Regions from separate parts of the Massilia sp. UBA6681 genome, predicted to be linked through region 2. Evidence: predicted binding sites of a transcription regulator. Region 2 holds the regulator's gene; the other holds the start of a gene.
What was found. The regulator FliA, encoded in region 2, starts transcription of late flagellar genes. The targets are predictions, from matches to a motif close to CTAAAGTTTNNNNNNNNNNNGCCGNTA.
Positions count from the first base shown of each region.

Region 1: the regulator FliA is predicted to act here: its motif matches at 3,695-3,721, upstream of fliD (flagellar filament capping protein FliD).

Region 1 covers NZ_DKJX01000068.1:11,526-21,470, forward strand. The annotation lists gene B2R83_RS10905 (flagellar hook-length control protein FliK) at 1-168, opposite strand, end outside; gene B2R83_RS10910 (flagellar protein FliT) at 183-512, opposite strand; gene fliS (flagellar export chaperone FliS) at 518-979, opposite strand; gene fliD (flagellar filament capping protein FliD) at 1,002-3,659, opposite strand; gene B2R83_RS10925 (flagellar protein FlaG) at 3,846-4,199, opposite strand; gene B2R83_RS10930 (flagellin) at 4,289-5,761, opposite strand; gene B2R83_RS10935 (GGDEF domain-containing protein) at 6,153-7,715, opposite strand; gene B2R83_RS10940 (response regulator) at 7,827-8,474, opposite strand; gene B2R83_RS10945 (sensor histidine kinase) at 8,471-9,919, opposite strand; partial or broken gene B2R83_RS10950 (hypothetical protein) at 9,916-9,945, opposite strand, start outside.
Region 2 covers NZ_DKJX01000052.1:82,480-102,721, reverse strand. The annotation lists gene motD (flagellar motor protein MotD) at 1-714, opposite strand, end outside; gene B2R83_RS08275 (flagellar motor protein) at 722-1,465, opposite strand; gene B2R83_RS08270 (RNA polymerase sigma factor FliA) at 1,447-2,184, opposite strand; gene B2R83_RS08265 (MinD/ParA family ATP-binding protein) at 2,219-3,016, opposite strand; gene flhF (flagellar biosynthesis protein FlhF) at 3,009-4,451, opposite strand; gene B2R83_RS08255 (DUF2778 domain-containing protein) at 4,711-5,169, shown strand; gene B2R83_RS08250 (hypothetical protein) at 5,166-5,441, shown strand; gene B2R83_RS08245 (hypothetical protein) at 5,791-6,027, shown strand; gene B2R83_RS08240 (MraY family glycosyltransferase) at 6,064-7,179, opposite strand; gene flhA (flagellar biosynthesis protein FlhA) at 7,476-9,596, opposite strand; gene flhB (flagellar biosynthesis protein FlhB) at 9,596-10,786, opposite strand; gene B2R83_RS08225 (hypothetical protein) at 11,105-11,437, shown strand; gene rfbC (dTDP-4-dehydrorhamnose 3,5-epimerase) at 11,545-12,096, opposite strand; gene rfbA (glucose-1-phosphate thymidylyltransferase RfbA) at 12,103-12,981, opposite strand; gene rfbD (dTDP-4-dehydrorhamnose reductase) at 12,991-13,932, opposite strand; gene rfbB (dTDP-glucose 4,6-dehydratase) at 13,880-14,938, opposite strand; gene B2R83_RS08200 (YjbH domain-containing protein) at 15,123-17,879, opposite strand; gene gmhB (D-glycero-beta-D-manno-heptose 1,7-bisphosphate 7-phosphatase) at 18,039-18,623, opposite strand; gene B2R83_RS08190 (sugar phosphate nucleotidyltransferase) at 18,616-19,320, opposite strand; gene B2R83_RS08185 (D-sedoheptulose-7-phosphate isomerase) at 19,327-19,911, opposite strand; gene B2R83_RS08180 (dehydrogenase) at 19,899-20,242, opposite strand, start outside.

The sequences.
Region 1 (9,945 bases), on a different contig from region 2:
GACGAAACTGCCGTCGGTCAGTTTGGCGAGGACTTCGCCGTGCAGCGCCTTGCCCAGCTGGGGGGCAAGGGCGCGCTGGAAGGCTTGCTGGCGCGGGTCATTCAGGTGTTCGGCCGGCCTGGCCGGACTGGCCGGCAGGACGGCGGAGACGAGCTCGCGCGGCAGCATGCTGCTCTACGGCCTTACACGCCGTAGGCGCGTGCGACGCGGCGTTCGGTCGAGGTGTTGTTGATCAGGGCCGACAGGCGCGCCATCCAGGGGGTGGTCAGGTCGCGGATCTGGCGGTCGGCGGCAAGCATGCGGCGGATCGCGTCGACCTTCTTGACGCGCTGCGGGCCGGCCAGCGGCTGCGGCTCGCTTTCCTTCAGCTGGCGCACGTGCAGGGCGCACTGCTGTTCGAGCTCGGCCAGGCGGTCCCAGTCGCTGTCGCTGGCGGCGCGCAGCATCTGGTCGGTGATCACCGCCATGGTTTCATAGGTATCGACGATATCGTCGCTGGTCATCTGCGGCATGTTCTTCAGGCACTCATCAGGGTCGGGGCGCGCATCGGCGCCGGGGCGGCAGGGGCCGTCGTGCCGGCGGCCGCGGCTTGCGGGTCGATCGCGTTCCAGGCTTCGCGCAGTTCGGACAGCAGCGCATGCGCTTCTTCCAGGATCGCCGGGTCGTTGCTGAGGTTGGCCTTGAGCAGGCGCGCGCTGATGTATTCGTACAGGGCGTCGAGGTTCTGGGCGATCTCGCCGCCGACCTTCTTGTCGAGGGCGGCGCGCAGGCCGTTGTCGATGATGTTGATGGCCTTCGAGATGGCGGCGCCCTTGGCGGGGATGTTCCCGGCCTTCATGTTGCTGATGCCGCTCAGGATCGACACCATTGCGCCGTCGTACAGCATGACGATCAGTTTGTGCGGGGAAGCGGCGGCGACGCCGGTCTCGAGACCGACTTTCGCATAGGCGCCGACGCCGCGTTGCATGGTTCCAAACATCGTGTTCTCCAGGTGGATAAGCTTAGCTTGCGTTCGCGGTGAGCGCCGCAAGCTGCTGGGTCAGGTAAGCCGAGGTCGATTGCATCGACATCAGGGCCGTGTCGAGCGCAGTGAACTGGGCCCGGTAGCGTTTTTCGATGGTTTCCAGGCGCGACTCGAACCGGTCGCGCGCGCTGGTGACGGACTTGAGCGTGACGTTCAGGCCGTCGGTCTTGCTGTTGAGCAGACTGTCCTTGCCGGTGAAGCTGGCGGCCAGGTTGGTCAGTTCGAAGGCGAAGCCCTTGGAGAAGCTGACCGTGCCGCGTTCGCCGGGCAAGCCGCCGGTGATCGAGAGCTGGATGCCGTCGGCGGGCGAACCCGCCGCTGCCGTCAGGGTCTGGCCGTTGCCGATGGCGGCGACGCCGCCGATCGTGCCTTCGACGTTGGTGCCCTTGACGGGGGCGGCGGCGCCGAACAGGACGCTCGGGTCGGTGCCGCTGACGGCGGCGATCGCGATGTTCGACAGCTCGCCGAACTTGCTCGAGGAGATCGACAGGCGGCCATCGTCCCCGACCTTGGTCTCGACCGTGTCGCCGGCGCCGGCGAAGGTGGTGTTGCCGTTGATCGCAGCGCGCAGCATCGAAGCCAGCTGGGCGTTGGTATAGGTGCCGGCGGCCAGCTTGATTTCCTGGATCTTGGTCTCGGTGACCGGGTCGGTCTGGTTCAGCGTGACGCGCCAGGTCGTGTTCGAGGCGATCGTGGTCGAGCCCGACAGCGGGGAAGCGCCCATGAGCGTGCCCTGGGTCGCCAGGCTGGTGATGTTGACGCCGTAGGTGCCCGGCTTGGTGGCCGCGCCCGATTTGTCGAACTTGATCTGGCCGTCGGTGGTCGAGCCCATCGCCGCGAACAGGCCGCCGATCTCGGCGAAGTTCTCGGTAATGGCCTTGTTCAGCTTGGTGGAATCGACCGCTAGGCTGCCGTCCTTCTGGAAGGTGATCCCGACCTGGCTGAGGGTGGTCAGCTTGCCGCCCAGGCCCTCGACCGAAGCGCCGAGCTGGCGCCGCAGCTGGCTCTGGATCGAGCGCACCGAGGCGTCGCCCTGCAGTACGCCGGCGGTCTTGGTCTCGGCGTTGTAGCCGGCCAGGCTCGAGATCGTTTTGTTGAGTTCGTTGTAGGCCTTGACGAAGTTGTTGACGGCAGTCGAGACCGCGGCGGTGTCGCGGGTAACGTCGAGCGTGGTGCTGCCGGTCCCCTTGATGTCGAGCGACACGCCTTGCACCGCCTCGGTGACGGTGGTGCTGCTGCTGCGGATGTCGATCCCGTTCATGTTGAGCAGGGTATCCTGGGCGGCGCTGGTCTGGGTCAGGCCCTGGACGCCGCCCGGATCGTGGCCCAGCAGGGCGGCGATGGCGGGATCGGCCGGCTGGCCGTCGACGCCGTCGACGCCGATCTTCATCGCGGACTTTTCGCCGGTCTTGTTCGAGGTCAGCACCAGGTGGTAAGGATTGGCGCCGCCGTCGGACACGATGGTCGCGGTGACGCCGATGTTGGCCTTGTTGATCGCATCGCGGATGCCCTGCAGCGACTGGTCGCCGGCCTCGAGCGTCACGGTGCCGCTCGCCTGCGCGCCGTCCTGGCTGAAGACGGCGCCGCCCAGGTAGCTGCCGGCGGGGCCGGCGCTCAGGCCGGCGGCGGCCGGGTTGGTGCCGCCGACCAGGATCTGGCTGCCGTCCTTCGAGCTCAGGGTGACGCCCGCGGTGGTGCTGCTGCTGGTGCCGGTGTTGGCGACACCGGTTCCCTTGAGGCCGCCGGTAGCGCCGCCGGTGCCGCCGATCACCTCGGCCACCGTCAGGTTGGAGCCGTCGGCCGCGGTGAACTGCAGGGTGCCGGCGGCGGCGGTGCCTGTGAAACTGATGTTGGCGGCCGCCAGCGCAGCGCTGACGGTGCCGCCTGCCAGGGCGGTGTCGATCTGGGCTTTGCCCAGCGAGGAGCCGGTGCCGGCCTGCGACACGATCTGCACGCCGCCCACCGTCAAGGCGTAGCTGGAAGTGGCCGTGGTCGTGACGCTGCCGAAGCCGGCAAACAGGTTGGCCGCGCTGCTTGCCGTGCCGGCCTTGGCGGTCACGCCGGTCGTTTCGCTCTTGGCATTGATCGCTTCGGCCAGCTGGGCCGCGCTGCGGGTGCCGCCGCTGGTGGTGATGGCGGTGCCGTTCAACGTCAGCGAGCCGTTGCTGATGCCCCCGGTAGCGGTCGAGGCGCTCAGTGCGCCGCCCGCCACGCCGAAGCTGCCGCCGCTGATGCTGCCGAACTGGAAGGTCAGGGTGGTCTTGGCGCCGGAGCCGATGGTCGCGCTCATGCTGGCCCGGCCGGCGGTGGTCAGGCTCTGGGCCGAAGCCAACTGGCTGACGTTGATCTTGTACTTGCCGGCGACCGCCCCCGTGCTGGCCGTGCCGCTGAGGATGTCCTTGTTCGCCGCACTGGCGTTCAGGGCGCTGAAGGTCGAGGGAGAATTCAGCGAGGTCAGGGCGGCCTGGAATGAGCCGACGGCCGCGGTGACTTTGCCGAGGGCGGCGAGGCGCTGCTGCAGCGCGGCCGCCTTCTTGTCGAAGTTGGACAGCGGTGCCGCTTCGGCCTGCATCAGCTTGGTGATGATGCCGTCGACGTCGAGGCCGGAACCAATGCCGGTTGAACTGATGCCCACTTTGTTTCTCCCGTGAAAGCGATAATGTAAGTCATTATCGACAGAAGCAAACCGGACTTAAGAGTGGGAAATGGGGCTTAATTCAATTAGATGAATAAAAGGACGGAGGGGGTAATACAGGGTTGACAGGCGTGCAAGCCCGGCGCATGCCTTCGCGAGGCGTACGCCGGGCCGCATGCTGGAGTTTCAGGCCGTCTGGCTGATCAAGAGGCCACGCATCTTGTCGATGGACTTGGCGATCTCGAGCGCCTCGACCGAGGGAATCTGGCGGACCACCTCGCGGGTGCCCTGGTCGATGATCTTGACGACGATTTCCTTGCTGTCTTCGTCGATCGCGAATTCCAGGCTCTGCGAGGACGCATGCATGCCCTCGTTGATCTTCTTAACGGCGTCGTTGACTTGCTCGCGCGAGGGCGGAGCGGCCTCCTGTGCCTCAGCCGGTTTCGCTACCCTGGCAGGCGGGCTGTTCTGCTCGAGTGCCGGAAGGGGGCGCTCTTCCAGCCGCGGCGCCACGGGTGAACCAAGAGATTGGATGTTCATGTGACTTTCCTAGCAAAAAATCCTCGGCTGAATTTCTTCAGCCGAGGAGTCGTTTTACTGCACGGATGGACTGGCTAGTCCGTCAACCATTAGCCACGCAGGAGCGACAGGACACCGTTCGGCAGCGAGTTCGCCTGAGCCAGCATCGACGTGCCGGCCTGCTGCAGGATCTGGCCGCGAGTCATCTTCGCGGTTTCCGAAGCGAAGTCGGTGTCGACGATGCGGCTGCGCGATGCCGACAGGTTTTCGGTGGTCGACGACAGGTTCGAGATTGCCGATTCGAAACGCGACTGCAGTGCACCGTACTGGGCGCGCTGGTCGTTGACTGCTGCCAGGGCGGCGTCGGCGACCTTGATGGCTGCCTGGGCGCCGTCGAAGCTGCTGATGTCGATCTTGGCGACTGATTTCAGTTCCGAGTTGCCGGCCAGGTTGATGCCGGTTGCAGCCGCAACGCCGGCGGCGGTCGCTTCGACGACCGAGAAGCTCTTCTCGGAGTCCATGGTGACGCGGCCGTTGGCGACCAAGCTGGCGGCTGCGGCCAGTGCAACGCCGCCAGCTGCGATCACGTCACCGTCGGCCTTGTAGCCGCCCATGTTGATCGAAGTCGTGCCGCTATTGGTCAGCTTGATATCGTTGCCTTCCGCATTGGTCAGCTTGACGCCGCCGTTCTTTGCATCGTACGAGGCGGTCACGCCGGTCTTCGCGGTCTGGGCGTTGAACGCACTGATGGCTGCCGCATAGTCATCCGACTTGCTGCCGTCGCCGCCGATCGAGAACGAAATCTTGACCGACTCGTTGGTGCCACTGTTGTCCGAGACCAGGTCCAGGGTGTAGGCGCCAGCGGCGCCTTTGACGAGCGCATCGGTACGTGCGGTGGCGGTCACGCCAGTGCCTGCCGATTCGGCATTGATCTTGGAGGCGACGCTCTTGGCGGTGTCGGTCGTCAGGGTGTTGATGGTCTTGGTGCCGTTGGCGCCCGAAATGGTTGCCGAACCGGCAGCCATGGAAGAGGTGGCCGCGACCTGGTCGGCATCCTTACCGACCTGGTTGTTGCCGTAGGTCGTGGTGGTGAAGTTCGCGCCGGTCATCGAGATCAGCTGGCCTGCGTTGGCGCCGACCTGAAAGTTCGCGGTGCCCATCGAGCCGTCCAGCAGCTTCTGGCCGTTGAACTCGGTGGTGTTGGCGATACGGTTCAGTTCCGAGCTGAGCTGGGTGACCTCGGTCTGCAGGGCCTTGCGGTCGCTGGCCGAGTTCGATGCATTCGACGACTGCACTGCCAGTTCGCGGATACGCTGCAGGATGTCGCCCGAGCTCGACAGGGCGCCTTCGGCGGTCTGGGCCATCGACACGCCGTCGTTCGCGTTGCGGGTGGCCTGGTTCATGCCCTTGATCTGCGAATTCATGCGGTCCGAGATGGCCAGGCCGGCAGCGTCGTCCTTGGCGCTGTTGATGCGCAGGCCCGACGACAGGCGCTGGATCGAGGTGTTCAGGGAAGCTTGCGAGGTCGACAGGTTACGCTGCGAGTTCAGGGATGCAACGTTGGTATTGATTACGGATGCCATGGTATTTCTCCAGACTGTATTTCGGGGTGGGCCACTGTGCCCTGTTCACTTTGGTGCGCCACGCTGTTCCGTGACGATCACACCGCTGTTGATGCAGGTAACGTGCTTTGCGGCAAGAACTTGAGGCTGGAGATGAAAATAAATTCGCGATTATTTCCCTCAAGTTTGCTGGGCAGGCACGTCTAGACGACTGGGAAATCGGGAACTTTAGGGCGAAAAATAATTTATTTTTTCTGTAAAGCCGGGCTTAGGACTCCGGAAATACGTGGCCGGAGATGAAATGTCGTTGTCGGAATGATCATGCGAGGCAGGCCGAAGGCTCCGTTTGCATGGTTCGGTGGATCGACGTCTGTCTGAATGCGCGGCCGGCGGAGCCGGCCACCCTACGGGATCAGTCGGCCACCACGACCCGGTTCTTCCCGCTCTGCTTGGCCTGGTACATGGCGCGGTCGGCCCGGGCCACCAGGCTGGCCTGGTCCTCGTTCGGGATGCGCAGGGCCACGCCGCAGGAGAAGGTGATCAGCATCTTCTCGTTGTCGTGCAAGAAGAAGTGGCGGGTGAGCTCGCGCTGTACGCGCACCATCGCCGCCGCCGCGGCGTCCACCGGGGTTTCCGGCATCAGGATCACGAATTCCTCGCCGCCGAAGCGGGCGATCACGTCCATCGAGCGCAGGGTGTCGCGCACCACCTTCACCAGGTGCTTCAGGGCCCCGTCGCCGGCCAGGTGGCCGTAGGTGTCGTTGAGCTTCTTGAAATTGTCGAGGTCGAGGATGGCTACGCACAGCGGCGTATTGCGGCGGTCGGCGCGCGCGCTCTCGCGCTCGAACACGTCGTCCAGGCCGCGGCGGTTCAGGCTGCCCGTCAGCTGGTCTTCGCGCACCAGCTCGCTCATGTGCTGCAGTTCCGCTTCCAGCGTGCGGATGCGGTCCTCGGCTTCCTGGACTTCCTTGTGCACGGCCACCATGCGGTCACGCGAAGCCAGCGCCTCGTCCTGGGCGGCGCGCATCTCGCGCAGCACTTCCTCCATCACCTCGTTCAGCTCGTCGATGTTGGCGGCGCGGCCGATGCGGTCGGAATAGCCGGCCAGCCTGGCATGGTGGTCGCCGGTCGAGGCCGCCACCGAGCCGAGCCGGTCGATGAAGGTCATCATCATGTTCTTCATCGTCGCGCGCACGTCCGAGATGCTGTGCCGCAGCTGGCCCTGCTTGAGGATGACGTCCTTCAGGCTGCGGGTCGCGTCTTCCAGCGAGCGCACGTCGAGCGGGCCGGCGATCAGGTCCTGCACGGCGGCGATCTGGCCGCGCATCCAGCTGTCGTCGTCGAGCAGTTCGTTGACGTTGTCGAGCAGCAGGCGGAACAGGCGCAGCAGCAGTTCCTGCTGCTCGGCGCTGTCGCCGCTGCGCAGTTCGATCTGGTAGCACAGCTGCTTCAGGCGCCCGGACAGCTCGCCCAGCTCCTCGCCGCGCGCCAGCCGGACCGCCCCGCCCAGCGCTTCCGCCTCCTGGACCAAAGGCGGGCTGCCGGCCAGCAGGGTGGCCAGCGCATAGGCCAGCGAGCGGCCCAGCATCTCGCGCAGCTGGCGCGCATCAGGGTCCTCGTCGCCCAGGGCCATCACCGGCGTGTTGCGGCGCAGGTGGCGGTCCGCCATCTGGCTCAGCGCCTGGGCGTAGCCGGTCCAGTCGGCGGTGCGGGCGGCGCGCAGCATGCGGCGGCCGGGTTCCGAGACTTCGCCCGGCGTCTCGCTCAGTCGGCGCGCGAAGCTTTCCAGCACCTCGGCGGCGGGATTCGGGACCGGGGTCGGCGGGGCGGGAGGAACGCCGGCGATCTCGTCGTAGATGGCTCTATAGGCGTCCGGCGTCGGCGCGATGCGGCGCGTCGCCAGGCGCCGGAAGGCTTCGCGAGCAATATCGGCGGGATTCTGGCCGGTGCCGGCCGGCGGGGACGAGATGGACATGGCTGTCAAGACACGGAATGCTGTTGAGCGACATGATAAGCAGCTTCTTTGCCAATCATCAATTAAAAAACAGCAACAAACTGTGTTATTTCTGTACTTCTACAACAGATGTCATCCCACTAACTGGTTGCGGATGGCGTAATGGGTCAATTCCGCACTGTTCTTGAGCTTCATCTTCGCCAGCAGCCGGGCCCGGTATTCGCTCACCGTCTTCACCGACAGCGACAGTTCGCGCGCGATGTCGCTGACCGTCATCCCGGAGGCGATCATGGTGAGGGTCTGGTATTCGCGGTCGGACAGGGCGTCGTGCAGCGGCGCCTCGTGGTCTTCGCCGACTTGGGCCGCCAGGGTCTGGGCCAGGGCGGCGCTCACGTACTTCTGGCCGGCGGCCACCTGGCGGATCGCGGTAACCAGCTCGCGCGGGGCGCTCTGCTTGGTCATGTAGCCGGCCGCGCCGGCCTTGAGCGAGCGGATCGCGTACTGGTCTTCGCGGTGCATCGACAGCATCAGCACCGCCAGCTCGGGCCGGTCCTTCTTGATCTGCTTGAGCACGTCGATGCCGTTGCGGTCGGGCAGGGAGATGTCGAGCAGCATCACGTGCGGCCGCGCCTTGCCGACCAGCTTGACGGCATCGAGCCCGGTTTCGGCCTCGCCGGCGACGATGATGTCGCGCTGCTCGGCCAGGATCTGCTTCAGGCCCTCGCGCACGATCGCATGGTCGTCGGCGATGAATACCCGGATTGTTGCCTTGTCACTCATTTATCTGTTGCCAGCCTGGTCTTGATAGTCACCATCGTGCCACCTCCGGGCGCGGACGACAAGCTCAGCGTTCCCCCGAAAGCCTTGGCGCGCTCGCTCATGCTGTGCAGGCCGAAGGAATGCGGCTTGAGGCGGTCGCCCGGGTGGATGCCGCGTCCGTTGTCGCAGATCGTGAGGGTCAGGTGGGCGCGCTGCGGCCGCAGCGTCACCGTCACCCGGGTCGCGTGGGCATGCTTGGCGATGTTGGTCAGCGCTTCCTGGAAGATGCGGAACAGGGCGGTGGCGTGGTCGTCGTCGAGCAGGAGTTCCTCTCCCTCGTCCAGGGGGCAGCGGAAGGCGCAGGCGATGCCCATCTGCTTCTCGAATTCGCGCGCCTGCCACTCCAGCGCGGCCACGATGCCGAGGTCGAGCATGGTGGGACGCAGGTCGAGCGAGATGCGGTGCACCGCCTCGATCGTGCGGTCGACCAGGTCGTCGAGGTAGTTGGCCTTTTCCAGCAGGGCCGGCTGGTTGTCGGGCAGGCGCGCGGCCAGCATGGCCAGCGCCATCTTGATGGCCGTGAGGTTGCCGCCGAGGTCGTCGTGGATCTCGCGCGCGATGCGCGCCCGTTCCTGTTCCTTGACCTGCTCGATGTGGTCGGTCAGTTCGGCCAGCCGGGCGCGCGAACGCATGCTTGCTTCCTGTTCCTCCTTGCTGGCGCTGATGTTGGTCATGATGCCGTCCCACTGCACCGCGCCGCCGTCGACGGGATGCGGAGTGGCGCGCAGGTTGATCCACTTGACGTCCTTCCAGGCGTCGATCCAGATCCGGCCTTCCCAGTTCCAGGCGCTCATGGCGGCGCGCGAGGCCGCCATCGATTCCAGCCAGCCCTTGCGGTCTTCAGGCAGGATCAGGCGCTCGAACAGGCTGGCGTCGTGCTGCAGTTCCAACACGGACAGGCCGAGCAGGGCGGCGCAGCCCTCGCTCAGCCAGGGGAAAACCTGGCGCCCGTCCGGGTGCAGCACGAACTGGAACACCAGTCCCGGGGTATTGCGCACGATGGCGTCGAAGCGCGCCTGCGACTGGGCCAGCGCCTGCGCGGACGCCTGCTCCAGGCTGAGGTCGTCGGCAATCGCCAGCAGCAGCGAGCGGCCGTCGCGCACGATGCGCAGGAAACACAGCCGCACCGGATAGCTGCTGCCGTCGAGACGCCGCAAGCGGGTGCGCAGGCTGACCTGGGCGCCGACTTCCTCGCCCAGCCCGGCCAGCAGCTCGCCCAGCGCGGCGCGGTCGAGGCCGGGCGCCAGGGCGTAGGCGTCCATCGCCTGCAGCGTGGCCGCGTCCATGCCCAGATTCAGGCGCGCGGCCTGGTTGGCGTCGATTACCCGCAGGGTGACGGCGTCGAGCAAATAGATTTCGGAAGCGGCCGCCTGCATTTCGGCGGCCAGGGCAAGGATGGGACTCATGGAAGTTCGGTCTCTGTCTTGTCTTG
Region 2 (20,242 bases):
CAGGATCATCACCGCCACGCGCCGGTTGCGCGCCTGGTTGGCGGGCGTGTCGTTCGGCGCCACCGGGCGCGTCGCGCCATGGCCGATGGCCGACAGGCGCACATCCTGCACGCCGCTCTCGATGAACAGGCGCACCACGCTGGCCGCGCGCACCGCCGACAGTTCCCAGTTGGAGGCGAAGCGCTCGTTGGTGATCGGCAGGTTGTCAGTATGGCCCTCGACCTCGATGCGCTGCGGCGCATCCTTGAGCAGGCCCGCCACCGCGCCCAGCACCTCGCGCGCCTCCTGCTGCAGGGTCGCCTCGCCTTGCGCGAACAGCACGCTCGCATTGAGTTCGATGCCGATGCCGCGCGCGTTCTGCGTCACCCGCACCTGGCCCGATTTCACCAGCGGCATCAGGGTGGCCGTGAGGTCTTTCGCCAGGATTTCCATGCGCTCGCGCTCGCGCCGCGCGGCTTCCTGGCGCTTGCGGTTGACGATGTGCGACAGCGGCAGCACCGGCTCGACGCTGGTGTGCGCCTGCGGCGCCACGCTGCGCCCGCCGAAGGCGTCGCCCAGGGCTTCGGACAGCACCGCGTATTTTCCCTCGTTGACGATCGAGATCGCGTACATGACGACGAAGAAGGCGAACAGCAGCGTGATGAAATCGGCATAGGAGATCAGCCAGCGCTCGTGGTTTTCCTGGGCCCCATCGTCGTAGCGTTTGCGCGCCATGATCCGGTCAGTGGCGCGTTAGCAGGCTCGCCACCCGTTCGTCGACCACGCGGGTGTGGTCGCCGGTGGCGAGGTCGTGGAAGACTTCGGCGAGGATCTCGTACTGGGCCACCTTGTCGCTGACGATGGCCTTCAGTTTATTCCCGACCGGGTAGAAGAACAGGTTGGCCAGTCCCACGCCGTACACGGTGGAGACGAAGGCCACCGCGATGCCGGACCCCAGGCGCGCCGGATCGGACAGGTTTTCCATCACGTGGATCAGGCCCAGCACCGCGCCCAGGATACCGATGGTGGGCGCATAGCCGGCCGCCGACTCCCAGATGCGCGCCGCCTGGCGCTGCGAGAATTCGTAGGCGTTGATCTCGTTCTCGAGCAGGCTGCGGATCTTCTCGGGCTGGATGCCGTCGACCACCAGGCGCAGGCCCTTCTGGATGAATTTATCCTTGGTGCCCATGTACTGCTCGAGCGAGAGCAGGCCGTCGCGCCGCGCGGAGAGGCTCCACAGCGCGATCTCGCGCGACAGCAGCTCACGGTTCGATTTAGGCGGGAAAAACACCCAGCGCAGCATGCGCAGGCCCAGCATGAAGCTGCGCCGCTCGCTCTGCAGCAGGGTGGCGCCGAAGGTGCCGATCACCACGATGGCGAAGGCGGACGGATGGATCAGCGACGCGAACTTGCCGCCGTCCAGCGTATGACCGATGAAGATGCCCGCGATCGCGAGCACCAGGCCGGCTACGCTGGCCCAGTCCACAATTGCTCCCGCAGCGCCGCGCGCAGACGCGACACGGCCTGGGTGTGCAGCTGCGACACCCGCGACTCGCTCACGCCCATGACGGCGCCGATTTCCTTCAGGTTGAGTTCTTCCTCGTAGTAGAGCCCCATCAGCATCTTCTCGCGCGGCGGCAAGGCGTCGATGGCGTCGATCACGGCCTGGCGGAAGCCCGTATCGAGCAGGCTGCGCAGCGGATCGCTGTCGTCCACCGCATAGCGGTCGAGGAAGCTGTCGCTGCCGCCGTCCTCGCCCTGGTCGTGGAAGTCTTCGTAGTAGAGCAGCTGGTGGCCGCCGCCGTCGCCCAGCATCTCCTGGTAGTCGGCAAGCGACATCTTGAGCGACTTGGCGATCTCGGATTCGCTGGCCGGACGGCCCAGGCGCTGCTGCAGCGCCTCCATCGCGGCTTCCACCTTGCGCATGTTCTGGCGCGTACTGCGCGGCATCCAGTCGCTGTTGCGCAGCTCGTCGAGCATGGCGCCGCGGATGCGCAGCACCGCATAGGTCTCGAACTGGGCGCCGTGGTTGTCTTCGTAGCGGTTGATCGCGTCGAGCAGGCCCATCATGCCGGCCTGCACCAGGTCATCGACTTCCACCGAAGGCGGCAGCTTGGCCTTCATGTGGTGGGCAAGACGCTTCACCAACGGCATGTGCTCCGTCAGCAAATGGTTCTTGTCCGCTTTCCCTTTGACCGTGTACATGCGTTCTGCTTTTCTCTTCCGCTATCTTTGTTCTTCATCCCCTGCCCATGCCAGGCATCGCGTGCAACGCGAACTTGCCTGCCAGGCGACGGAAGGCGACCGAGGCCCCCGCCAGCGGGAAGGCATCGACCACCGCCCGGCCCAGGCGCGCGGCCCGGTGCAGGTACTCGTCGGCCGGCACCGAACCCATCGAGCGCAGGTTGACCGCCAGGTAGCGTGTTGCCGCAGCTGACATATTATCGTATACCACCTTGGCCTCCGCCTCTGTCGCGCCGGTCACCAGGATGCCGAAGGGACGGCGGCCCAGTTGCTGCGCCAGGCGCTTGATCAGCGCATAGGCATTCGTGATCGACGCGGCGCTGGTAGAGACCTGCACCACGATCTCCGAGCTCGCCATCAGCGGCAGCGGGAATTCGCCGCTTGGCCCCAGTTCGCCGTCGACCATCACGATGCCGGCCTGCCCCACCAGCACGTCGAAGGTCTTGGCCAGGCGGCGCGCGTCATTGCTGCCGTGCGGACGGCCGAGCGATGCCACCGAAAAGCCCTGCGGCACCGCGTGCAGCACCTGGTTCAGGCCATACTCCTGGCGCGCCACGGCGGCCAGGCTGGCGGCCCGGTTCAGGCCCAGGCGGCGCGCCACGCCGTAGTCGCGTTCGCAGGCGTCGACGATCAGGACCTCGTTCCCCAGCTGGGCCAGCGAGGCGCCCAGGTTGACCAGCATGGCGCCCTTGTCGTCTTCGGGCGTGGCGGACAGAAAAGTGACGATGCGCGGGCGCGGGCCCTGCAGCATCCGGCGCAGGCCTTCGGCCTGGTCGAAATCGAAACTAGCCAAGGTGCACCTCGCGCAGCGAACGGTCCTGGCCGGCGGCGGCCATCATCAGCGGCAGGTCGGCGTCGCCGAACTGGCTTGCCGCGTTGCGGTTGTTGCGGAAGGCGCGGTCGATCAGCATGGCGCGGTCGGCCAGGTGCAGGTCTTCCGGCACGCGCTGGCCGTTCGAGATGTAGTGCAGGTTGAGCTTCTGGCGGATCACGACGTCGAGCACGTTGCCAATCGAGGCGGCTTCGTCCAGCTTGGTCATGATGCAGCCGGCCAGGCCCGAGCCCTGGTAGGCGCGCACCACTTCGTTCAGGGTCTCGCCGGTCGAGGTCGCGTTCAGGCACAGCAGGCGCTTCACGTCGGCGCCGGATTCGGAGAGCATGGCCACCTGTTCGGTCACCATCTGGTCGCGCTGCGACATGCCGATGGTGTCGATCAGGACGGTGTGCTTGTTCTTGAGTTCTTTCAGGGCGATGCGCAGGTCGGCCTCGTCCTTCACCGAGTGCACCATCACGCCGAGGATCTTGCCGTAGATGCGCAGCTGCTCGTGGCCGCCGATACGGTAGGCGTCGGTGGTGATCAGGGCCAGCTTGTCAGGTCCGTGGCGCATCACGCAGCGCGCTGCCAGCTTGGCGGTGGTGGTGGTCTTGCCGACGCCGGTCGGGCCAACCAGGGCAAACACGCCGCCGCGGTTCAAGAGATCGTCTTCGTTGGCGATGGTGGTGAGGTTGCGCGCCAGGACGGTCTTGATCCAGCGGAGGGCTTCGGCCACATCTTTCGTCGCCGGCATCTTGTCGATCAGGTAGCGCGCCAGGGTGGCCGAGAAGCCGGCAGCCAGCATCTCGCGCAGCACGGCGGCCTTCTGCGGCTCGCGCTGTTGCGTCGCGTTCCAGGACAGTTCGGCCAGCTGGGTTTCCATCAGGCCGCGCATGGCGCGGATCTCGTTCATCATGCCGCTCATTTCGTGAGCAGCCGATTCCTTGGCCTGGGCGATGGCGGCGCTCATCATCTGGGTCATGGCGGCCATGTCGATGCCCGGCTCCGGGCTCGGGGCGCGACGGTTGACGTAGGTCGGCGGGATTTCCGGTTCGATGGCAGGCGCTGCGCGGCGTTCCACATAAGCTTGGCCGGCGAACGGGTCCAGCTTCGGCGCAGCGGCGCGTGGCGCAGGCTGGCGCGGTTCCGGGGCGGCGGGCGCGAAGGCGGCCGGGGCGCGGCTGAAGACGGGTTCCGGGTCGAAATCGTTGTCGAAGGCCTGGAAGCTCGGCGCCTGCGGCTCGTCGATGGCTGGGGAAGCCAATGCGGCGACGTCGTCGTTGTCGAGTGCGAGGATCTCGACCACGCCGTCCACCGGGCGGTTGGAAAGGATGACCGCGTCAGGGCCGAGCGCCTCGCGCACCTTGCGCAAGGCGTCACGGGAAGTAGCCGCTGTAAATTTCTTCACGTTCATCGTTTCTCTCCGCACTTCAACTGTACTGTTCTATGTCTGATTGATGGGCGCAATCGCCCTTACATAGCCCACATTATTGGCGATGCCATGAGGAAACCATCGAGGGAAAAGGGAGGGAAACCAGGCTTATTTCCCCACGGTCGTCGCTTCCTGCGCCAACCGGGGAAGCAAACGAAGGGAAATTGTGGCATCACAGCGACCGTATTCGGCGCTTGCCTATGCTCGACAAGCTGGAGCAAACCTCCCGGGAGAAACGCACATGCTTCGCTGCTCGTTTGAACTCAATGGTAAACCGATGAGCATGGTTAACGTGTATGCAACACAGTTTCCAGCGTTCTCGGGCTTAGGAGCCCATGCAAATCGCCGGGAATTTGCCTGCCATGCAGGCGTTGGGCCGATTCCCCCTGGTCTCTACTACATAATCGATCGCCAATCGGGTGGCATGCTGGGTCCCTTGCGCGACCTCTTCAGTAACAAATCGGACTGGTTTGCCCTCTATGCCGCTGACGGAAAAATTGACGATGAAACTTTCTGCAATAAAGTAAAGCGAGGCAGTTTTCGGCTTCACCCGAAGGGAAGCCTGGGTATCAGCCAGGGTTGCATTACTATCGACAGCCGTGCTGATTTCAACATCTTGCGCGCCCGCCTGAAGGCAAGCAGTCAGATCGCCATTCCTGGCAGCGCCTTGATGGCTTACGGCCAAATAACAGTCAAGTGAAACCGACTACCACACGCTTCATGCTTGGCACCTGGGTTCTGGCCGGCACCGCCGCCCTAGGGCATTTTTGGCTCGCGCGTCCCGACCTTGGCCCGCAGCTGCCGCCAGCAGTGTCGCTCTGGCTGATCGAGCTTTACAGCTCGACCAACGGAGAAGAACTACGGGATCTCGAAACCTTGCTCGCACTCAGTAGTGCGCTTGTTGTTATCCTTGCTCTGACATTTGCAGGCTGGTTTATCTTCCGGCGTTGCGCGCACAGGCCGGCGTCTTAGCCGGGGCGATATCGACCAGTGCCTGAGGCCAGCCCGACGATTCCTTACATCGCCCCCGCCAAGATAGTCACCCGAATCGTCTTCGTTTCCGGAATCTGCGCCTGCTGGGCGGCGGCATTGGCCGCCTCTTGGGTAATGGCGCACGACAGCTGAAACGCGCGACAGATCATGCCAGATATGCAACAATCATCTACAACGCTGATAACTGATATAAGTAGCGTGATTACAACGCAATGTTACGGCGAGCAATCAGTTGATGAAACTCAATTGTCTCAGATTGTAACTGTGACGAATTTGATGCATACTCGGTCGTACCGGGTTTCCGGAACAATAACGAAAGGCCCAACAGATGAAGTTCAGGATACCGAAGCGTCAAGCCGGCATGTCTGGAGAAGCCTTTTTGATCACCTTCTGCAAGACGCTGGACAACAGCATCCCTGCCCTGAGGGCGGCGTTCCTGATCGCAGGCGTCATCGCCGCAGGCCTGCGTTTGGGTCGTGTGGGAGATTTCCTGTTCGTCACAGGATTGTTGTTGCACTTCTCGATCTGGTTCGAGAACTGGTGGGTACAGCGGCGACGCCGCTGATACCGGCCGCCGCGGACCGGTATCGCGGCGTGCAAATCAGGAAGACGAGGAAGCGTTGGCGCTGGCCGAGATGGCGTCGGCGCTGGCACGACCGGCAACACCCCAGCGGCCACGCACGAGACGGCCATACACCACGATGTAGAGCGCAAGCTGCGCCGCCACGATCGCCAGGCTGACCGGCGCCGATGCGCCGGCAATCACACTCACCGCCACGCACATCGCCACCGCAGGAGCGATGAAGCACACCACGCTGGCATTGCGGTTCCACGGACGCGACGCGTCACGGCGGACATGCTTGAAGACGAGCCGGCGGTACACCAGCGTATGCAGGTGCAGCGCGTCCGGCGCGCCCGGGCTGACGTTCTGGATCACGCGGCGGCGATACATGCTGAACAGCACCTCGATGACCGGATAGCCGCAGATCGCCAGCACCTGCCATGCATTCACCGACGGGTTGCGCACCAGGAGCAGCACGGCCATTTCCGAGACCAGGAAGCCCAGGAAGTAAGCGCCGCCATCGCCCAGGAACAGCTTGCCGAACGGATAGTTCAAGGCCAGGAAACCGGCGGTCGCGCCGATGCACAGAGCGCCGATGGCCACCACCAGATGGTCGCCATGCTGCAGGCCGACGGCAGCCAGGCCGGCGGACATGATGATGATCGTGCTGCTCGACAAGCCGTTGAAGCCGTCGATGATGTTGATGGCATTCGAGCCGCCCGAGACGACCACGGCCGTCACGATGATGGCGAACGGAGCAAATGCGAGCAGCGTATCCACGCCCCACAGGTCGAGTTCGGTCACGGTCGCGCCCAGGGCGGCGCTGGCGATCATCGCACTCATGGCGGTCGCGGCCAGGCGCACCCGAACGGACACGCGCTTGGTGAAGTCTTCGATCAGGCCGGCGAGGAAAGCCGGCAGGCTGGCGAGCAGCAGCAGGCGGATGTCGGCCGAATGCAGGGGGTTGACGCCAGCCGGCGCCAGCATCTGGAACAGCGCCAGACCAAGCAGCACGCCTGCCATGACACCGATACCGCCGATGCGCGGCACTGCGGTCGTGTGCACCTTCTGCACGCCGTTCAGGTCGTGGTCGTGAGAGAGCTTACCGTGCCATTTCTGCGACAGGACGATCAGCAGACACACAGCAAAACTCACGGCCAACGCCGTCAAGCCAAGCCCAAATTGTTGATATTCCAGCATTATTAATCGCAAAGACACCGAACGTGTTCAATCCAACTGAACAACGTTGGCTGATCGGGAGGTGGTTGTAGATGAGCCGCGATGACATCACGGCCCGGGAAATTTCGTGCACTGTTTTAGAGCAACGAGAATGTTATCACAAATCAACACGTTAACTTGACTTTGGGCACTGGGAACAGCCCCCAGAACAGGGGGATGATTCCAAAAAGAGACAAATCGGTAGCCATCACTGCCTTGACTACGCGGCATGCTTACATCGGCACACCCACCAGGCTGGTCACCCGGATCGTCTTGGTCTCCGGAATTTCGTTATGCGACAGCACCTTCAGCTGCGGCACCGCACGGCGCAGGAAGCGCGACAACAACACGCGTAGCGGGGCCGGCACCAGCAGCACCGGGCTCAGGCCCATCTGTTCCTGCTGGGCGGCGGCATTCGCCGCCTGCTGCGCAATGGTGTCGGCCAAGCCGGGCTCGATGCCGGTGCCGTCGCCGCCCGCCCCCATGGCCTGCATCAGCAAACGCTCGAGACGGTTGTCGAGGGTCATCACCGACAGTTCATTCGTGCCCGGGAACAGCTGCTGCACGATGGCCCGGCCCAGCGCCACCCGCACCATGGCGGTCAGCTCGTTCGGGTCCTGGGTCTGGCCGGCGTACTCAGACAGGCACTCGATGATGGTGCGCATGTCGCGGATGTGCACGCCTTCCAGCAGCAGGTTCTGCAGCACTTTCTGCAGGGTCGACAGCGACACCACCTTCGGCACCAGGTCTTCGACCAGCTTCGGCGCCCCCTTGGCCAGGTGATCCAGCAGGTCCTGGACTTCCAGTCGGCCCAGCAGTTCCGAGGCGTGGGTCGTGATCAGGTGGTTCAGGTGGGTCGCCACCACGGTGCCGGCGTCGACCACGGTATAGCCCAGGCTCTGCGCCTCGTCGCGCAGGCTGGCGTCGATCCAGGTGGCCGGCAGGCCGAAGGCCGGGTCGGTGGTGACCAGGCCCGGCAGCGTGCCGCTGGCCATGCCCGGATTGATCGCCAGGAACTGGCCGTTGATCGCTTCGCCAGTCCCCACTTCCACGCCCTTGAGCGTGATGCGGTAGGCCGAGGGTTTCAGTTCCAGGTTGTCGCGGATGTGCACCGGCGGCGCCAGGAAGCCGACTTCCTGGGCGAACTTCTTGCGGATGCCCTTGATGCGCTTGAGCAGTTCGCCGCCCTGGGTCTTGTCGACCAGCGGGATCAGGCGGTAGCCCACTTCCAGGCCGAGGGTGTCGACTGCCATGACGTCCTGCCAGGTCGCCTCTTCCGATTCGGCGGGGGTGGCGGCCGCGCCGCCGGCCGCGGCCGTTGCCGCCGCTTCCGCCGCGGCCGCTTCCTTGGCCGGCGCTTCCTTCTTGCGCTTGGCGATCAGCCAGCCGCCGCCGATCAATACGCTGCCCAGCAGCAGGAAGATCAGGTTCGGCATGCCCGGGATCAGGCCCAGGGCGAAGATGATGCCGCCGGTGATGTACAGGGCTTCCGGGCGGGCGAACAGCTGGTTGGTGACCTGGCTGCTGATGTCGTCCTCATTGGCCACGCGCGAGACCACCATACCGGCCGCGATCGAGATGATCAGGGAAGGAATCTGGGCCACCAGGCCGTCACCGATGGCCAGCAGCGTATAGGTTTCGGCCGCCTGGCCGAAGGCCAGGTCATGCTGCACCACGCCGACGATCAGGCCGCCGATCACGTTGATCAGGGTGATCATGATGCCGGCGACGGCGTCGCCCTTCACATATTTGGATGCACCGTCCATCGCGCCATAGAACTCGGCCTCCTGCGCCACTTCGTTGCGGCGCTTGCGGGCTTCTGCTTCGCCGATCAGGCCGGCATTCAGGTCGGCGTCGATCGCCATCTGCTTGCCCGGCATCGCATCCAGGGCGAAGCGCGCGCCCACTTCGGCGATACGGCCGGCGCCCTTGGTGACGACCGTGAAGTTGATGATGGTCAGGATGACGAAGACGACGATACCGACCGTGTAGTTGCCGCCGATGAGGAAGTGGCCGAAGGCTTCGACCACCTTGCCCGCGGCCGCGCCGCCGGTATGGCCTTCGGTCAGGACGATACGGGTCGAGGCGACGTTGAGCGCCAGGCGCAGCATCGTCGAAATGAGCAAGATGGCCGGGAAGGCCATGAAGTCGAGCGGCTTGACCGTATACAGCGCGGTGAGCAAGACGATGACGGACAGCGCAATGTTGAAGCTGAAGAACACGTCCAGCACGAAGGCCGGCAGCGGCAGGATCATCATCGCCAGCAGGATGACGATGAAGATCGGGGCCGCGAGCGCGCTGGCGCCGCGCGACGCGAGCCCGTTCGTCCATGCCGGCAGTTTGACGCTGTTCATTAGTGCAATGCTCCGTTATTCGGGTCGGTATTTGCTGCCCCCGGTCCCTTATAGGCCGGGTCGTTCGGGTCCATCTCTGCCGGCACCGCCAGCTTGGTCGGGCGATCCGGATACAGGCCTTCGCCCTTCTTGTAGGCGCGCAGCTGGTAGACGTAGGCGAGCACTTCCGCCACGGCCGAGAACAGCTTCTCCGGGATTTCTTCGTCGATGTCGGTGTGCTTGTAGAGCGCACGGGCCAGGGCCGGGGCTTCCAGCAGGGTCACCTTGTGCTCGGCGCCGAGTTCGCGGATCTTGGCGGCGACGTCGTCGACACCCTTGGCCACCACGCGCGGCGCGCCCTTCTGGCCGTCGGCGTACTTGAGCGCCACTGCATAGTGGGTCGGGTTGGTGACGATCACATCCGCAGTGGGCACATTCTGCATCATGCGGCCGCGCGCCATTTCGCGCTGCATCTGGCGAATCTTCCCCTTAATCTGCGGATTGCCGTCCGACTCCTTCGACTCCTGGATCATTTCCTGGCGCGTCATCTTCATCTTGTCGTGGTAGTGCCACAGCTGCCAGGGGCCGTCGATGGCGGCAATCACGCCCAGGGCGCCGGTGATGAACAGGAAAGCCTTGGCCACCAGCTCGCCCACGTGGGCGCTGCCGGCATTCAGCGGCTCGAGCGCCAGGCCGATCACTGCATCCTTCTGGCCCATGATGACCACCCAGGCCACGGCGCCGACCACCAAGGTCTTGGCGACGGCCTTCAGCAGTTCGATCAGGGCATTGGTGGAGAACATGTTGCCGATGCCCTTGATCGGGTCCAGCTTCATGAAGTTCGGCATGAATGCCTTGGAAGAGAAGTTCCAGCCGCCGATCAGGAGCGGCGACGCGAGCGCCACCAGCATGATCAGGCCGGCCAGCGGCAGGCAGGCGATCAGGACCGCCACCAGGTCGGCGGTGATGCGTTCGATCAGGACGTTGGGGTTGAAGACCTGGTCGCGGCTGAGCGACAGGCCGGATTGCATGGCCAGCTCCAGCTTGCCGATCAGCGAGCCGCCGGTCATCCACAGGCCGGCGCCGGCAGTCATCAGGACGGTAAACGTGGCGATTTCGCGCGAGCGGGGGACATCGCCTTCTTCACGGGCTTTTTCTAGCCTTCTGGGTGACGCTGGTTCTGTCTTTTCTGCGTCGCTGTCGTCCGCCATCTTGCTTCCCTGTCTTGTCGTTCGTGACTAGTACAAGTCAGCATTGTCGCCGATATTGCCGTGCGGCCATACATCGAACAGGGGAACAAAGTGCCCTGTATTCAGCGAGCGTCGACTGACCAGAAAGGTTGCACATAAACGTCGCCGGCACATGCGCTCCGCATGAACGTACCTTTGGGATATGCCATTGTGGCAATGCTGTGCCAGAATGTAACGAGCAGTTCCTTTTTTTAATGCAAGGAAATGTTTTGGTAATATAATGTGCTTGCAAAAGTAGCACTCTGCACTTCTGTAATTTTGAACAAACAAGGACCTAACATGAAAAAGCTTCTCGTCGCTAGCGCGATCCTGAGCCTGCTGTCGACCCAAGTGCTGGCCCAGACCAGCGCTCCGGCAACCAGCACCACCGGCGCAACCAGCACCACCGCAACCGGCACCGCAACCGGCACCGCTACCGGTACCACCGCTGCTGGTACCGGCGCTGCTGCCGGCGCTGGCGCTGCAAGCACCGGCGGCCTGCTGGGCGGCACCGCCCTGGCTGGTCTGTCGACCACCACCCTTATCGCCATCGGCGCTGCTGTCGCTGCTGTCGGCGTTGCTGCTTCGGACAGCGACTCGAGCACTGCTCACTCGGCAACGACTCACCACTAATCGTTCTGTCAGAGTGCTTTCGGGCACTCTACCGACGAAAAACGGCCGCTTCGCGGCCGTTTTCATATTGGAGTTATGGCTTTCGTGTGGGAGCCAATGTCGACCATTTAATCAAAGAAGTCCGCCTCTTTGAACGAGCGGCCTGCAGCATCCTTTGCCGCCAATTGGGGACCAAAATCGATCGGCCACTCGACAGCCACTGTCGGATCATTCCACATCAGGCTGCGTTCGTGCTCCGGATACCAGTAATCGGTCGTCTTGTAGAGGAACTCGGCTGACTCGCTCAGCACGACGAAACCATGCGCGAATCCAGGCGGAATCCACAATTGGCAATGGTTTTCCGCGCTAAGGATTTGTCCCACCCATTTCCCGAAGGTCGGTGAAGCTTTCCGCAGGTCTACTGCAACGTCGAAGACTTTACCCTGCACTACACGCACCAGCTTGCCCTGAGCATGCTGGATCTGGTAGTGCAAGCCGCGCAATACGCCTTTTGCCGACTTGCTGTGGTTGTCTTGTACAAAGTCAACCTCCAAGCCCGTGACCTTCCTAAAGTCCTGCGCATTAAAGCTTTCAAAAAAGAAGCCTCGCGCGTCACCAAACACTTTCGGGGTCAACACCAGCACGTCGGGGATGGCGGTTGGGGTAACGGTATATGGCATATCAAATTACTTTAGAAGATTCAACAGGTAACGGCCATAGCCGTTCTTGGACAGGGGCGATGCCAGCTTTTGCAGGTCCGCAGCATTGATCCAGCCTTGACGGTAGGAGATTTCTTCTGGACATGCCACCTGCAGGCCCTGTCGCTTCTGCAATGTAGCAATGAAGCTTGCTGCTTCCAGCAGGCTGTCGTGGGTGCCTGTATCCAGCCAGGCGAAGCCTCTCCCCATGATCTCGACGTCCAGCATCCCCCGAGAGAGGTAGCACTGGTTCACATCGGTGATCTCCAGCTCGCCACGTGCGGATGGTTTGATATCGGCGGCGATATTGCACACGTTGTTATCGTAGAAATACAGCCCAGTCACCGCATAATGCGACTTTGGCACCGTCGGCTTTTCCTCGATACTGATGGCGCGCTGCTTGGCATCGAATTCGACCACGCCATAGCGTTCCGGATCATGCACGTGATAGGCGAAGACCGTGGCCCCATCGATACGGTCGTTAGCGCTGTGCAGTTGCTTGACCAGGTCGTGTCCGTAAAAAATATTATCGCCCAGCACCAAGGCACTTGCATCGTTGCCGATGAAGTCCCGCCCGATAATGAATGCCTGCGCCAGGCCGTCAGGCGAAGGCTGCACCGCATACTGGATATTCATGCCCCACTGGCTGCCGTCACCGAGCAGTTCCGCAAAGCGCGGGGTGTCGTGCGGCGTGCTGATGACCAGCACGTCGCGAATACCGCTCAGCATCAAGGTGCTGAGCGGGTAGTAGATCATCGGTTTGTCATACACTGGCATCAGTTGTTTACTGACGGCCTGGGTCACCGGATAAAGCCGTGTTCCGGAGCCGCCGGCGAGGATGATTCCCTTGCGTTTGGAATTGGACATTGTTGTCTTTTAAAAAATTTGCTGTAAGACGTGGCGGACGCTTTCCTGCCAGGGCGGGAGCCGCAAACCGAAGGTATTGCGGAAGCGGCTGGTGTCGAGCCTGGAATTGGCTGGCCGTTTGGCCGGAGTCGGGTACTGCGCGGTCGTGAGCGGCATGACCGTCTCTGGACTTGCTTTGAGCGCCTGGCCCGCAGTCAGCGCTTCACCGATGACGAAGCGCGCATAGTCGCACCAGCTGGTTTCGCCTGATGCGGCAACGTGGTAGGTTCCGTATGGGAACCGATCCGCGCCTTCGCGCTGGTACTGTCGGACCAGGTGTGCTGTCAGGTCAGCCAGCACTGCTGCCGAAGTCGGGGCGCCGAACTGGTCCGCCACGACGTTCAGCTGCTCGCGTTCGGCAGCGAGACGCAACATGGTTTTCGCAAAGTTGCCCCCATGTGCCCCCACCACCCAGCTGGTGCGCATGATCAGGTGCCGCGCATTGGCCGCGGCCAGCGCTACCTCACCCGCGTACTTGGTGCCGCCATAAACGCTTTGCGGGTCGGGCTGATCGTCTTCCGAGTAGCTGCCATCCTTGCTGCCATTGAACACATAGTCCGTAGAAAAGTGTACGACCAGTGCACCAAGGCGCGCGGCTTCTTCCCCAAGAACGCCGGGCGCCTCGGCGTTCACGGCGAATGCAGTGGCTTCGTCGGCCTCGGCCTTGTCCACGGCGGTGTAGGCTGCAGGATTGACGATGACATCCGGTGCGACGCGCCGCACTAGTTCACGAACTGCCTCGCCGTCGGCCAGGTTGCAATCTGCATGACCGACGGCGATGACTTTACCAAGTGGCGCCAGCGCGCGTTGCAGCTCGAAGCCGACTTGGCCATTCCTGCCTGTGACGAGGATTTTCAATTTATGCTCCGTACTGCTTGCCGACCCACTCGCGGTAGGCGCCGCTGGTGACATTTTGCGCCCACGCCTGGTTGTCGAGATACCAGCGCACGGTCTTGCGGATGCCGGTCTCGAAAGTCTCCGCCGGTTTCCATCCAAGTTCACGCTCGAGCTTGGTGGCATCGATCGCGTAGCGGCGGTCATGGCCGGGACGGTCCGTGACGAAGGTGATCTGGGTCTTGTACGACGCACCGTCGGCGCGCGGGCTGAGTTCATCGAGGATGGCGCATAAGGTGCCGACGACCTCGAGATTGGCCTTCTCGTTCCAGCCGCCCACGTTATAGACCTCGCCAAGCCTGCCCGCTTCGAGCACGCGGCGGATGGCAGAGCAATGGTCCTTTACGTACAGCCAGTCACGGATCTGCTGGCCGTCGCCATAGATCGGCAGTGGCTTGCCTCCCAGCGCATTCTGGATGCACAGGGGGATCAGCTTTTCCGGGAAATGGTATGGCCCGTAGTTATTCGAACAGTTCGTCGTCAGCACCGGCAAGCCATAGGTATGGTGATAGGCGCGCACCAAATGATCGCTGGCGGCCTTGCTCGCCGAATACGGGCTGTTGGGCTCGTAACGGTTGGTTTCGCGGAACGCAGGATCGTCCTTGCCAAGCGAGCCGTAGACCTCGTCGGTCGACACATGCAGAAAGCGGAATGCCGACTTCTCCTGCTCCGGCAGGCCGCTCCAATATTCGCGTACCGCTTCCAGCAGGTGGAAGGTACCGACGATATTTGTCTGGATGAAGTCTTCCGGGCCGTGGATGCTGCGGTCGACGTGGCTCTCGGCAGCGAAGTTCACGACCGCGCGCGGCCGGTGTTGCTTGAGCAGTTGCCGGAGCAGGCCGACGTCGCCGATATCGCCATGGACGAAGATATGGTTCGGATTGTCGCGCAGGCTGGCCAGGTTCTCCAGGTTGCCTGCATAGGTCAGCTTGTCGAGGTTGACGACTGCTTCATCGGACACCGTGAACCAGTCGAGCACGAAGTTACTGCCAATAAACCCGGCACCGCCGGTCGTTAAGATCATATACGAATACTCCAAATAGCTGCGATAGCGTCTCGGTAAGCGGTCTTGCTCGCCCAATGTCGAACACGCATGGCTCATGCAAAACACGACAATTTTAAATAAGAGTGGAACTTCCAGACAGCAAATCGTTGTTACCGCGACGCGATTTCAGCGATAAAGTCGGGAATACGTGTCATACAGACAGTCAATAGCTGCCGCTCCATGCCACACTGAGCGACTTCGGCCCTGGACTGACAGCGAAGTGCGAGCGCGGATTGTCGCGCTGCGCCTGCCATAGCCAACTACCCACGGCATAGCCGAGTACGCCACCGGCGACCACATCCGATACCCAGTGCTGGCGCCCAGCGCTGCGGCCCAGCGAGCCCGCGGTGGCCAGGCCGTACAGCCATGGGGCATCGTATTCCTGGGCGAAGGGCGTTACGGCGGCAAATGCCACGGCGCTGTGGTTTGATGGGAAGGACGCGTCCGAGCGCTTTGACGCCCGGCTCCACCGCCCCAGCTCTTCATGCGGACGAGCACGGCCGACCAGGCGCTTGGTCGCCATCGACAGTGCAGCGGCGCCGACGACGGACTCCAGCGAGATGATACCAATGTTCTGCATCCGCGCATCGCCGAACGCCACCGCACCGGCAGCCGCGCCGACTAATACGGCAGGCATCGCCTTGCCGGCCTTGTCCCAGGCTTCCGTGACGCGCGACCCGGCATGCTTCTTCATGAAGCGGTCAACAGGCTTGTCCAGCAAGGCGCCGCCCAGGATCGCTCCACCGGCAAGCATCGTTCCATTGGCCCATTGCGGCAGCGTCGGCGTCGTGGACACCGATTGCTCGAGGCGCCAGCGGAAGGCCGGCCATGGGCTCGTCATCGCACGCACCGGTGGATTCACCGCGGCCCGCCCCTGCTCATCGCGGCGCTCGGCAAAGTTACCCAGGCCGTCGTAGGTCGTCAGGTCCCTGCGCGGCTGCTCCATCAAGTCGTACAGGTCGCCAGGACTAGCCACCATCTGGCCGACGTCGCGCGTCCACGGTGCAAGAGCGAATCCGGCCGTCACCTGGGAATCCGCTGGCAGCATGATGTTCAATGGTACCGATAGGAATATGCCCTTGTCATTGTAAGGATCGCTCGGCGAGCCTGGGCTGGTAATGTCCTTGCCATTGGTCTTCGTGAACCAAACCCCGATCTCGGTGCCGGACTGGAAGCGACGCTTGAACTCCATGCGCACCCCTTTGTCCTTAGCCAAGAAGCGCCCTGCCCGCGCCGTCGCAGTAATATCGTAAGGGAGCTTGTAATGCATTGCACCGAGTGCGGTAACGGTCTTGTAGTCGCGCTTGTCGAACCACCCCTTGAATCCACGTTGCTGAAGCGCATCAACCGTCAGGTCAGCAGCCCAGCGGCTGTCTTTAGGAAAGTACAGAACCTGGCCGCCTATGCCGCGGTACATCTCTTCATAAAAACCGGCAGATGCACGCGCGTACACGCGCTCATCCAGCATCATGTATTTGTTGATGAGCAGACGATTCACTTTTAACCTGCTCGCGCGCTTATATTCGGCAATATCCGTGCGTACGTGGGGTAGCAAACTGTTTGATGGCTGGGTTACACCAGAAATATTCTCGAGCAAGCTCAGCCTGAACGCAGTGTTCAGATAAGTACCCTCGGACAGACGCTTATCGTAATTGACGGCTGCAGCGATCTCATAACGTAAAGCACCGCTCGGATCGTTGAAAAAGAAACCAATCTTCGGCACTATTTTGAATCGATTTGCTTCGCGGTCCTCTGAAACAACCTGAACCATATTTCCGTCTCGACCTACCTGCACCGCTAAGCCACTTCCCTCGTCAGCGATAGACGCAAGCAAGCCGTCCCGGTCACTATCCACCTTGTCTGCGGGGCTTGAGTATCGCACCAAAACGGTCTGCAGGAAGTATTCTCGGTCTACTAGGCCACTTAAATAGTCGGTCAAGCGGCCGAGGTCGAAAAACTCGTAAGTGGCAACTGGCTGCTCTACTTTGGTATAGGTCACGTGAATCGCACGGGTGCCCTCCGGCGCGAACGCGAGCGCTGTACGCACGGCACGTCCTACCGCACGTCCCATATTCGCGATGCGGTTGTTGGTCAAGGAAACTTTGAGTGACCTTCCGTCCAGCTCAACACGGACATTCCTGAAATCCTGCTGGACTAACGCCTCCACCAGTTCGTCCCCATGGCCAGCGTCCCGCCATGCGGCGATCGGAACCTGTCCAGCTACTTTTTTCGCTTTGTACGGCACCGGTTCATACAATTTAGGTATGAATTCGCGTTCGGAGAACGGAATGCTGAGATAGGCGTTCGCACTAAAATGGCCGCGGTGGCGGGCTACCTGGGCGCCAAGCCAGCCCCAGCGATATTCGAGTCCCACCGCCGGCCCCTTGCTCCTCTTTCCGGCAAACGTCCGGTCCGCGAGATAATCCTTGGAGTAATCGTTGGCATCATACTCGGCGACCACTGCCCACTGAGGCGCCGCGAGCGGAACCCAGCGGAGGCCGGCAAAAAGGCCTTCCGGACGCTTGAAACCATAGCCAACACTCGCTTCAAGATTCCGGGCGGAGCCGAAGGTCTTGGTGGCGACGATATATTTACCGGTGAAGAGCTCCGTGCCGAGCAGGTCAGTGCTTCCCACCGCCACGGAAGGTAGCCACGTGTTCTCCTGCAATAAGCGAACCTTGACGTCCGCTACCTTGTCCTTGTAGCGGCCGTACTCGCTGCCATACTGACCAGGCACATAGGTGAACCCTGGAATGCCCGTGATAGAAACATAACGCCCAGTTATCTGCAAAAAAGGCAGCAGAGTGCTGGTCACCCAGAAGTTACCGTACGGGCTGTCGTAACTGTAACCGGTGGAGAACATCCCGTCCGGCCCGACCTCGGCATTCGGCATGTTGATGTAACCGTGCTGCCCTTGCACTGAAGGGGTATTTGCACGCGCATCCGCGGCACCCAGCACGAGACAACTACAACATGCGTAGCTGATGCTTCTTTTAACGAATTTGTACACGACGATTATGGCAAGGAGCGACTATTCGTTTCTCAGGCTGAAGCACGCGCCGGAGAAACGAAGAATCCCTCAGGTCAAATAAAAGGGCGAAATCTGCTTATCCGCCTGGCCGGCGCGTTGCAGCAAGTGGTCGACAAAAGCACCGAGACTGACGAAAACGCCGTCCGCCATCCCAGCATCATCACCGAGAGCATGTCCGCTCTCCACCAGGAAGCATTCGCCGACACCGGCGTTTCGGCCTGCGATCACATCGGAAACCTTGTCGCCAACCAGGACCGAACCGGCCAAGTCCAGCCCCAGATCGGATGCCGCTTTCAAGACCATGCCGGGCATGGGTTTGCGGCACTCGCATCCGTGTGGCGCATTCCAGTCGGGAGCGTGTGGGCAATGGTAGAAGGCATCCACGGTCGCGCCAGCGTCTGCCAGCTTCGCCGAGATATGATCGGTCAAGATGGCGTAATCGCTCTCGGTGTAATAGCCTCGCCCGATGCCGCTCTGGTTGGTCACCACGACGACCTGCCATCCTGCTTCGTTCAAACGTCGTATGGCGTCAGGAACGCCGTCGACGAACTCGAAGTCCGCTACGCGGTAAAGGTAGTTCTTTTCGACATTGATGACACCGTCGCGATCCAGGAATACGCAGCGCTTAACCATCGACGCCCATCCGTTTGCAAAAGGCAAAGTAGTCTTGAGGGACGCCGATGTCGGTAAAGTATCCCGAGACTTGGCATACCGAAACGGTGTGCCGCTGCACCGCCTCGGTCAGCACGTCGGTCTCGAAACTGAACGCCTCGCCGTCGACCTTGCTGACAAAAGCCGGACGCGCGATCCGGTAATACCCTGCGTTGATCCAGCCGGGACCATGCTGACCTTTTTCCGAAAAGCCGACCAGCCGATCGCTTGCGATCTGCAATGCACCAAAGCGGCCAACGTCTGGCACCGCGACGCCGAGCATGCGCACGTGTTCTGGCTGCGGCACCGAAAGAGGCGCGATCATCGCCGATGCATCTCCTTCGAACAGCGTGTCGCCGTTGACCACTACCACCTCGTCGACGCCCAGGCGGTCCATGGCAAACAGAATCGCTCCTCCTGTTCCCAATGGGGTCGCCTCTCGTACCATGGCACTGATCGCCAGCTCGGGATGGGCTTCGACGTAGTCCTCGACCTGAGAGGCGCCGCTACCGAGCGACAGGACGATCCGCTCGAACCCCTGCTTGCGCAGGTTCTTGACCAGCAGCGCCAGGAATGCCTCATCCCCCACAGGGGCCAGGCACTTGGGCACTTCGCCGAGCACGCTTTTGATACGGCTACCTAGACCGCCAGCGAGGACTACACAGGGGGTGGATTCCATGAACGCTCAACCTTTGAAATACATGCGCTCGACGAAACCGCACCAGTAATGGCCAATGACGATGTGCACTTCCTGGATTCTGGCCGTCTTTGTCGATGGGACCTTCACCTCGTAATCCACGGGAGCGCCTTCGATGCCGGCCGCGCCGCACAGGCCGACCGTCTTCACGCCGAGGTCACCGGCGATCTTGAAGGCTTCAATGATGTTCTTCGAGCGGCCGGACGTGGTAATACCGACGAACACGTCGCCGGGCTGAGCCTGCGCCGCGAGCTGACGGGAAAACAGTTTTTCGTAGCCGTAGTCGTTACCGATCGCCGTCAGCATTGAGGTGTCCGTCGACAGCGACAGGGACGGCAAGCCAGGACGGTCAAACTCGAAACGGCTGACGAATTCCGCTGCCAGGTGCTGGGCATCGGCCGCGCTACCGCCATTACCGGCGAAAATGACTTTCTTCCCTGAGCGATATGCTTGCAGCATCAGTTCGCCGACCTGGCAAACCTGGGCTTGGATCGCAGCATCCTCGAGCACGGCCTGCTTTACCGAGATCGAATCACGTACCGATTCCGCAAAAAAATGATTTACATGTTCCATACTGATACTCCGTGTTTTTCAAATTCAAATTCGTAAAATTGGCCGCCGCAGTCAGCGAGCGCCCTGCGCACCGCCCAGCGCAACGTTGGAGGCACGGCGATCACCATGAAACCGCCGCCGCCAGCGCCGGACACCTTCAGCCCGGTCGCGCCTGCGCCGTATGCCATTTCGGCAATGGCGTCGATGGCGGAGTTTGAAATACCCGGAGCCATCTTCTTCTTCTCAAGCCACGACGAGCCAAGGACCGAGATTACGCTGTCGAGGTTATTCTTCAGCAGCGCGTTCTTCATCTCGACCGCGGACTTCTTCACGTTGTGCATCGCGTTCAAGG